2 regions of the Pantoea sp. CFCC18177 genome follow, and region 2 is predicted to be linked to the other one. Evidence: riboswitches for the same ligand, from Rfam matches in the RefSeq annotation. Region 2 holds a riboswitch; the other holds the start of a gene.
What was found. Region 2 has a riboswitch for thiamine pyrophosphate ahead of ACPUC8_RS18940 (FAD-dependent oxidoreductase). Riboswitches for the same ligand answer to the same signal wherever they lie in the genome.
Positions count from the first base shown of each region.

Region 1: it holds a riboswitch for thiamine pyrophosphate, as region 2 does, so the genes downstream of both, ACPUC8_RS06100 (LuxE/PaaK family acyltransferase) here and ACPUC8_RS18940 (FAD-dependent oxidoreductase) in region 2, are expected to answer to the same signal.

Region 1 is NZ_JBNBPL010000004.1:118,684-123,545, forward strand. It holds gene ACPUC8_RS06090 (3-oxoacyl-ACP reductase) at 1-65, opposite strand, end outside; gene ACPUC8_RS06095 (acyl-CoA reductase) at 92-1,543, opposite strand; gene ACPUC8_RS06100 (LuxE/PaaK family acyltransferase) at 1,540-2,622, opposite strand; TPP riboswitch at 2,723-2,850, opposite strand; gene ACPUC8_RS06105 (cation-transporting P-type ATPase) at 2,931-4,862, opposite strand, start outside.
Region 2 is NZ_JBNBPL010000021.1:1,829-6,690, reverse strand. It holds gene ACPUC8_RS18955 (ThiF family adenylyltransferase) at 1-294, opposite strand, end outside; gene ACPUC8_RS18950 (thiazole synthase) at 304-1,062, opposite strand; gene thiS (sulfur carrier protein ThiS) at 1,066-1,263, opposite strand; gene ACPUC8_RS18940 (FAD-dependent oxidoreductase) at 1,247-2,191, opposite strand; TPP riboswitch at 2,307-2,426, opposite strand; gene ACPUC8_RS18935 (6,7-dimethyl-8-ribityllumazine synthase) at 2,590-3,027, shown strand; gene ACPUC8_RS18930 (metal ABC transporter substrate-binding protein) at 3,262-4,161, shown strand; gene ACPUC8_RS18925 (manganese/iron ABC transporter ATP-binding protein) at 4,158-4,862, shown strand, end outside.

The sequences.
Region 1 (4,862 bases), on a different contig from region 2:
GCGATTGCCGCACCAATGCCTCGGCTGGCGCCCGTGACCAAAACCGTGCGATCAGCAAATTTCATAGATTACCTCCTGTAGAAAAACACCTTCAGTCAGCGTAAGGCGCGAATTTTTCTGCCGCCTGTTCCGCTGCGTGTTCAATTTCGGTCATGGTGACAAGATCCAGCAGGCTAAAGCGCCCATCGTGGTGCCAGCCTGCTGCGGGCGACGTCATTGCACCAAAGGCGGTGATACGCGTTACGCCCACTTTCCCCAGTCGCGAAGACAAGCGAAACAGTGCATCCGGTTCAGCCGCCACTGCAGCCGTCTGCAAATAGATTTTTTGCCGGGCAATCAGTGGAATCGCGTCTTCAATGTCATCCACGGCAATCACTTTCAACGTTCGCCCAAGCGCCGTGGGTGAGAGCGCTTCACCTACATCCACACACACCACAGCCCAGCTATCGGTTGCTTCGCCATACAAGGTGCGATCGCCCTGCAATGCGCGGATCTCTTCGGTGCTGCGCCAAGTGGCGAAGTGATGGGCCTCAGCCTGCGAAAGTATTCGACGTGGATATTTACGTGCCAGAACCTGCAACTCATGGGCGAGATAAGCAGCAAACTCCTGCGGTGAGACGCGTCCACCGCGCTCCACAAAGAGCATTTGCGGTGAATAACATCCGGCCTGGTCATAGCGCATCATGTCGAATGCGGCGCGGCGCGCCAGTTCCGTGCCCTGCCGCACATCCAGCGCCGACCGCGCCACCAAGCCAATGCTGATTTTGTGGCCGTGCGGCAGAAAACGGATGGTGACCGGAAGCTGCTGCTGAATCGCTCTAAGCGTTGGATTGCCGCCGTAAGCCATTACCACATCGGGCTGCTGGAACCACGCTGCTTCTGCCGTGCTGTCGCCGCCCTTCCACCACACCACCGCCAGGCACTCACCCAATTGCGGGTCGATGTCGGCCAGCAGTTGGGCAAACCATCCCGCCATCATCGGCTCTGCGCCGGGCAGTTTGCCGACCGTGCCCGCTTTGACCAGCAAACCGCAAATCAAACTCCACAGCGGCAACCCCGGCACATTACCTGCCCAGATATGCAGCAATAATTCAGGTCCAAACGCGCGCGCAAAGCCACCGCTGGGGCGCGGCTGGAAATCATCCAGTATTTGCGGATCGGTAAAGTCCTCTGCCAGGAACCGTTTCAACTGAGGCTGGCGAAAGGTTTTGAGATAGCCAGTCAGCCCGGAGCGGATCATCTCGGCATCAAAACCGGTGACGATGGGCAGTAACGCTTCCGCTTTGCTACGCAGTGGATGGTTGCGGTCCAGCAGACGCGAAATCGCTTCACCTACGATGGCTACAATCCTGGTCACACTAAGTGTGCTCAGATAGTCACGCGCATGGCGGCGGATATGACCGCTCAACTTCTCGATTTGCGCCGCGTTGAGATCCGGCACGGCGACATCCAGCTGTTTACCATGATGGGTGAAGCTCAGCGTATGCCACTGCACCTCGGACGATGTGAAGCCGCTCGGCAGGTAACCCGCGCTCTCTTTCACAGGGCACCTTGCGTGGCTGCGAGAAATTCGGCCATCGCCAGTGAACACCCTTTTGCATCCGCGCCCGTCACCCGCCCCAGTAACTGGAAACCGCCTGCTACGGCAACGCCTGCATCTTCAGTCAGAAGAGCCGACACCGAATTGAAATGGGCCAGATCGTGATGCACCAGCACCCCGATTTCCCCCTCGGGCACATCCTCACCCGTAAGTGGATTGACCACCCGCGTACGGATCCAGTGCGGGCCTGATTTTACCGACGGGCATTCAACATTGCCGTTGTCATAAAACTGGCTGCTGAGTTCAGTCATGCCATACATGTTGATGCACTGTTCACGCGGTACGCCCAACGCTTTGGTCAGCGCGTTGTAAAAATCGTCGGCTTCGACCTCGCGTGACTGCCCTTTAAATCCGCCGGTGTCGAGTATCCGGCTGCCCTCGGGCAAGGAAAAACAGCGCCCCTGACGTTGCAACTCATCCATCAGATGCACAAAGCTGTAGCTGGCCCCCAGCAGAGCATAAGGCTCACCGCAGATCTCGGCCTGATCGAGTGCGGCAAACAAACGCGCCCAGTCAATGCCACTGTCATTCAACATCACTGCACTGTCGGGTGTGCCGAAGGTGTGTTTTGCCAGCGTCAGGTAATGCGCCAGTGAGGAGTTCGGCAATGCGCTGCTATCGGGGAATAAGACGCCCATGCGGATACGTTCCCGGCCTGCCATAAATCGCTGGCGGAAATTGAGCGTCATGGAGCATTTCCATACATCCAGCGTGGGATGATAACTGCGCCCTTTCACCGTGCCAGTGGTGCCACTGGTCATAAATATCGCCTCCACGTCATCCGTGGCATGGCAACTCAGCGTGAGATCTTTAAAAGCCGTGATTGGGATAGCGGGGATGGCGCGCCAGTGTTTTACCGTGAATGGTGTACGTCCACGCTTAATGGCAAAGCGGCGGTAAGGTGGATTGTGCTCAAACTGATAAGCAAAGATAGCGAGTGCCAGACGGTTGAAATCGTCATCGCTGGTGTCCTGACGAGACAGAAAGGTCAGTAGCGCATCGATAAGTGCAGCTTCGGTCATGGATTCCACCTACTGTGATTGTGCGAGGTCTCTATCAGGCAAAGCCTGGTGAGGATGTTCTGTCCGCTACAAAGCACAAAGATGGAATCAGGGCGTGGAAGTGCCCTGTGTCCCGCATCCCTACGCCGGTATTAGCCGGATCAGGTTCGGAGGGTCACTACGTTGCCAGCGACAAATCGCCAGCGGGTAGAATCTCAGCCCGCTACTCGGGCACCCCTTGGAACAAGCGGCAGTCTAGGATGTTGCTCGCTCAGGTGTCAAGCCAGCAGAAAAAGGACAGCACCCACGTGTGCGGGTGCTGTTGATGTTTACGCGGTTCTGAATTTGCGGGTTAACGGCTTCTCGATTTCAACAATCAGGAACATCACAAATCCAATGATGAAGGTGATCACCCAATAGCGGAATGGAAGTCCGGTGGTGCCAAACAGCATCTGCATAAAGGGCGCGTAGATGATCAGGAGTTGCAGCACTAACAGCACCGCACTGACAATCCAGATCCCTTTGTTCATCAGTAAGCCTTTAGTCAACGAGAAGCCATCGGAGACGCGGCAGTTGAGCATATAGAACCACTGTGCGGTCACCAGCGTTTGCAGTAACACGGTACGGATAAACTCAGGGGAATAGCCACGCGGCTGTAACCAGGCTTCCAGCACAAAGGCGCTGACGGCGATCATCGAACCGACAAAAATCACGCGCCAGACCGCAAAACCGTCCATCACGTGCAGCTTAGGATCGCGTGGTGGGCGGCGCATGATGTTCTTCTCTCCCGCCTCAAAAGCCAGGCCAAAGGAGAGCGTGGCGGACGTCGCCATGTTCATCCACAGAATCAGTACCGGCGTGAGAGGAATCAGGTTCCCCGCCAACAGCGCGATAATGATCAGCAAGCCCTGTGCAAGGTTAGTGGGCATGATAAACAGGATGGTTTTTTTCAGGTTATCGTACACCCGACGCCCTTCTCGCACCGCGCTGGCAATGGTGGCAAAGTTATCATCGGTTAACACCATATCGGCAGCTTCTTTAGTGACTTCGGTGCCTTTAATCCCCATTGCCACGCCAACATCGGCTTGTTTCAGCGCTGGCGCATCATTCACGCCGTCCCCGGTCATCCCGACCACCTCTTTTCTACTCTGCAGCGCCTGCACCAGACGGAACTTATCCTCGGGGCTGGTGCGGGCAAAAATATCGTAGGTCTGCGCCGCTTCGCTCAATTGGTGATCGTCCATCACTTCTAACTCACGCCCGGTAATGGCGCTGTTGGCATTGCCGATACCCAGCATCTGACCAATACTCATCGCCGTTTGCGGGTGGTCACCGGTGATCATTTTCACGCGGATACCGGCTTGCAGGCAGTCACCAATCGCGGTGATCGCTTCAGGGCGCGGTGGGTCCATCATCCCGGCGATGCCCAGCAAGATCACCCCCTGCTGCAGGTCAGCGTGATCTAACTCTGTTTGCCCCGGTGAGGAAGGTTTCCAGGCTGCCGCCACCATGCGCAGACCTTCCCGCGCATATTCCTCGATTTTGGCCTCCCACCACGGAAGATCCAGCGGCTGCAGGCCCGCTTCCGTTTGCTGCTGCTGACACAGCCTGAATAAAACATCCGGTGCGCCGGTAATCAGTATCCGCTCCTCATCACCGATGCGATACAGCGTCGACATGTATTTGTATTGCGAATCAAACGGAATTTTACTGCGCAGTTCAGTGGTCACCACCGGCAACTGCCCCTTGGCCGCCAACACTTTTAACGCGCCTTCCGTCGGGCCGCCGGTGATTTTCCAGAACCCGCTGTCATCCTTAATCAGTTGGCTGTCATTGCACAGATCGATGGTGCGCAGATAGCGCCCCAGCAATGAGTCTTCAGTGACCGTAACAGGGACTGCATCATCTGATTTGTGAATCGCCCCTACCGGTTCATAGCTGTCACCCTCAACCCGGTAGATATGATCGGCGGTGATCACCGCTTTGACCGTCATCTCATTCATGGTCAGGGTGCCGGTTTTATCTGAGCAGACCACCGTCATGGCACCCAGGGTTTCCACCGTCGGCAGTTTACGGATGATCGCCTTCTGCTTCGCCATGACTTGCACACCGAGAGAGAGGATGATGGAGATAATCGCGGGTAATCCCTCTGGAACGGACGCTACTGCCAGGCTTATCAGTGAGAGCATCAGTTCAGAAACCGGCATATCCCGGAACAGCAAACTAAAGACGAACAGTGCTGCCATCATGACCAGGATGAG
Region 2 (4,862 bases):
AAATGCATCGATTTGCACCTCGGGATTACGCTGCTGCAACGCCTGCTGCGCACGCTCCGCTTTGCTGAATCCAATATCCTGCTGGGTAAACAGCGTCTGACGATGCAAATTGTGTAGCGCCACTTCATCGTCATCGCACAGGCGAAGATATCCGATCCCCGCTCCCACCAGCTGCGGCAGCAGCGTGGCCGCTAATCCGCCCGCGCCCACCACCAGCACGCGCGCCGCCGCCAGTTTCTGCTGCCCTGCGATGCCGATTTCTGGCAGCATCATCTGCCGTTGATAGCGTTCCATGGTGGCTCCTCAGCTCAGATTCGCCAGGCCGAAGATCGGCGTAGAGGCCGCTGCCATATCGCGCTTCTCCATCAAACCAGCACTACGCGCTGCCTGCCCCGCTTCAATCGCCAGACGGAAGCCGTTCGCCATGCCCACCGGATCGCCCGCTTTCGCCACAGCGGTGTTGAGCAGAATGCCATCGAAGCCCATTTCCATCGCCTGCGCCGCTTGTGAAGGGGCACCAATACCCGCATCAATAATCAGTGGGATATCGCTGAACCACGCGCGCATGGCACGCAGGCCGTCAATATTGCGCAGCCCCTGCCCGGAACCAATGGGGGCGCCCCACGGCATCAACAGCTCACAGCCCGCTTCCAGTAATTTTTCGCCGACAATCAAATCTTCCGTGGTATACGGGAACACCTTAAAGCCGTCTGCACAAAGAATGCGCGCGGCTTCCACCAGCGCGAACGGATCGGGCTGCAGCGTATCCGCATGACCGATCACTTCCAGCTTGATCCATGGCGTATTAAATAACTCACGCGCCATCTGCGCGGTGGTTACCGCCTCTTTCACCGTGTGACAGCCCGCCGTGTTTGGCAGCACCCGCACATCCAGATCGGTGAGCAGCTCGCGAAATGCCGCCCCAGCCGCGCCTTCACGCCGCAAACTCACGGTGATGATTTCAGTGCCTGAAGCCGCAATCGCCTGCTGCAAAATAGCGGGAGAGGGATAGCCAGCCGTCCCTAACAGAAAACGTGACTGCGGTGCGAAATCGTAAAACATGCTTCAACCTCCCTGCATCGGTGACAACACCTCTAACTGACAGCCCTCTTCCAGCGTTTGGCTACTGTACTGGCTCTTCGGCACGAACATGCCGTTGAAGGCACTGGCGACACAGGCGGCGTCAATTTGCTGTTCGATCAGCAATTCGCTAAGCGTGCTGGCCTCGGTGCTAATCGCTCGGCCATTAAGCAGAATGTTCATGGTGCTGCTCCCCAAAAATGCGCTGCATCAGCTGTTCTGCCAGCATCGGTGCCAGCAGAAAACCATGGCGATACAGGCCATTAAGATAGTAAGTGTGATTGTGATAACGGATTTCTGGCAGGTTGGCCGGATAAGCAGGACGCAGCCCACTGGCACTTTCCACCACGCGTGCTTCAGCTAATGCAGGATGGATGGCATAGGCAGCGCTGAGCAGCTCCATCATGGCGCGAGCGCTGATAGCACTGGCATCGTCGCTTTCCACCATGGTCGCGCCCAGCATGAAATGGCCGTCTCGACGCGGCACCAGATAGCAGGGAAAACGCGGATGCAGCAGACGAATCGGGCGCGAGAATTGCACCTCATCACTGTGCAGGATAACCATCTCACCCCGCACGGCGCGCAGGTGGCTTAGCTCACTCTTCGCATGAATCCCACGGCAATCAATCACCTGCCCATGAGGCTGCTGCGCATCAAAACGCACCCCGCGCTGCAACAGCTTTTCGCGCATTTCGGTGAGGGCGAGACGGGGATCGAGATGCGCCTCGCGTGTAAAGTACAGCCCACGGGCGAAACGCCCTTCCAGCATCGGTTCAATCTCAGCGGGAACGACCCACTGATGTTGTTCCGTCATGCGCGCAAAGCGGTTGAGTTCCTGGCTGTCGCGCGGCGGTGCCACCACCAGCGTACCCTGCTCTACAACGCTGTTGACGCGCTGCTGCCACCAGCCAGCGGAATGTTGCCCAAGGGTGATCACCTCCTGCGGCGCACTTTCAGATTCACACCAGGGAGCCAGCATGCCGCCAGCAAACCACGAGGCGGGTTGGCGCGTTTCATCGCCGATCACCTCGACGTCTTCACCACGCTCAGCCAGCAAGGTCGCCACGCACAGGCCCGCCACGCCGCAGCCTAAGACTGTCCAGCGGCTCACAGCCGTCGATCCGGGATACAAAGGGAGTTCACATCGGCCTCTCAGTTTTCGCTGAGACCCGCAGATACAGGAGGAGGGAAAGGGCGCGAGCAATCCTCTGCGCCAGACAACGCAACCTGTGCGCTGTCAGTCTTCCTACGCCAGTATCAACTGGGTCAGGTTCAAAGGGTCGCTAAGCCGCGCAGTGCGCTTTTAGCCTCTCAGTCTCTTTGGCGAGACTCCCCCGACGCGTCTATTTGTATTGCAGGTGCCGGTCGGCGTCAAGCGCGGATTGCGTCAGACCAGAAACGCATTTATCGCTACGCGCGCAATGTGGATTACAAACGTAACATATGGTATACAAACGCATTATTGCTACTTTCATGCGCAAAGAAATTACAGGTGATGTTGGGTTTATTATGAAAAATATTAGAGTTGCCTTTATTAAAGCCGGTTGGCATAAAGAGATTGTGCACAATGCGCTGGTGGGTTTTGAGCAGGAATTAAAAGCACAGAACGTTGATGCTGAATTAAAAGTACTGGAAGTGCCAGGCGCATTTGAAATGCCGTTGCTGGCAAAACGCCTGGCTGAAACCGGCAAATATGATGCGATCGTCGCCGCTGCACTGGTGGTTGATGGCGGCATTTATCGCCACGATTTCGTTGCGGCAGCAGTGGTAGATGGCCTGATGAACGTGCAATTGAGCACCAACGTCCCGGTCTTCTCTGTGTCACTGACGCCACATAATTTCCAGCCAGTAGACGTGCTGGAAAACTTCTACACCGAGCACTTTATTAAGAAAGGCAAAGAAGCCGCGCGCGCTGCGCTGGCGATTCATAATTTGTCGATCGATTAATAATCTTAAAAGAACACTTCATTATTAGGATGAAGTGTTCTTTTTTAAATTTAATACCCTCCCCTTTATCATTTTTATTCAAAAGTTTTCCCGAAAAACGCATAAGCCGTTACCTGCATTATTTCAACTTGCGTAAATTTTTGTCGTGAACAGAAAAATGTGAACAAAAACGCTTCACATTCATAGCATTCACTATACTGTATAGCACAGGCTATATTTTATTGAGGGATGACGATGTTCAAGACTAAGGTCGTATCGGTTGCCATGCTCGTGCTCGCACTGAGTGCCCCCGCTTTTGCTGCAGAAAAACTCAAAGTGGTCACCACCTTCACGGTGATTGCTGATATGGCCCGCAACGTGGCGGGAGATGCGGCTGAAGTCACGTCCATCACTAAGCCGGGGGCAGAAATCCATGAGTATCAACCCACGCCGGGCGATATTCGTCGTGCGCAGGGCGCGAACCTCATTCTGGTCAACGGGTTTAACCTCGAACTTTGGTTCAACCGCTTCTATCAACGCCTGAAAGGTGTGCCGGAAGTGACCGTCACGGCGGGCATTGAACCGCTTGGCATCACCGAGGGACCTTACAATGGTAAACCCAATCCGCATGCGTGGATGTCACCAGATAATGCACTGATCTACGTCGATAACATCCGCGATGCCTTACAAAAATACGATCCCGCTAATGCCACTGTTTATCAGGCCAATGCTGAACGCTATAAAGCGCAAATCCAACAAACATTGGCTCCGATGCGCGCAGCGATCGATCAGCTGCCAGAAAACCAGCGCTGGTTAGTCACCAGTGAAGGGGCGTTTTCCTACCTGGCGCGCGATTTGGGGCTAAAAGAACTCTACCTATGGCCGATCAATGCCGATCAGCAAGGCACACCGCAGCAGGTGCGCAAGGTGATCGATGCAGTGAAAGCTAACGCGATCCCCACCATCTTTAGCGAAAGCACCATCTCCGCCAAACCCGCCCAGCAAGTGGCACGTGAAGCGGGGATTCACTACGGCGGCGTGCTGTACGTCGATTCCCTTAGCAACAACGACGGCCCGGTGCCTACCTACATCGATTTACTGCGCGTCACCACGGACACCGTCGCGAAAGGCATTGCTGCCGGGAGCCAAAAATGACCCTTAACGTGCAAGATGTCAGCGTCACCTACCGCAACGGCCACACGGCGTTACGCCAGGCGTCATTCTCCGTGCCCGCGGGGAGCATCGCAGCGCTGGTTGGCGTCAATGGCTCCGGAAAATCCACGCTGTTCAAAGCCATTATGGGTTTTGTGCCGCTTTCAACGGGCCATGTGACGCTGGCGGAGATGCCCGCTAAAACCGCGTTGAAGCGCAACATCGTCTCCTATGTGCCTCAAGCCGAAGAGGTGGACTGGAGTTTCCCGGTGCTGGTGGAAGATGTGGTGATGATGGGCCGCTATGGATATATGAACATGCTGCGTATGCCACGCGTAGAGGACAAACGCAGCGTGGATGAGGCGCTGGCGCGTGTGGGCATGAGTGACTATCGCCATCGGCAGATCGGTGAGTTGTCCGGTGGTCAGAAGAAACGCGTCTTTCTCGCCCGCGCACTGGCGCAGAGTGGGCAGATCATCCTGCTGGACGAGCCGTTTACCGGCGTGGATGTGAAAACTGAAGCGGCAATCATCACGCTATTGCAGGAACTGCGCGATGAAGGCCGTACCATGCTGGTCTCCACGCACGATCTCAACGCTATCCCGGATTTCTGTGACCGCTGTGTGCTGGTGAAGAACACTGTGCTGGCCAGCGGTCTGCTCGCTGACACCTTCACGCCAGCCAATCTGGCACGCACCTTTGAT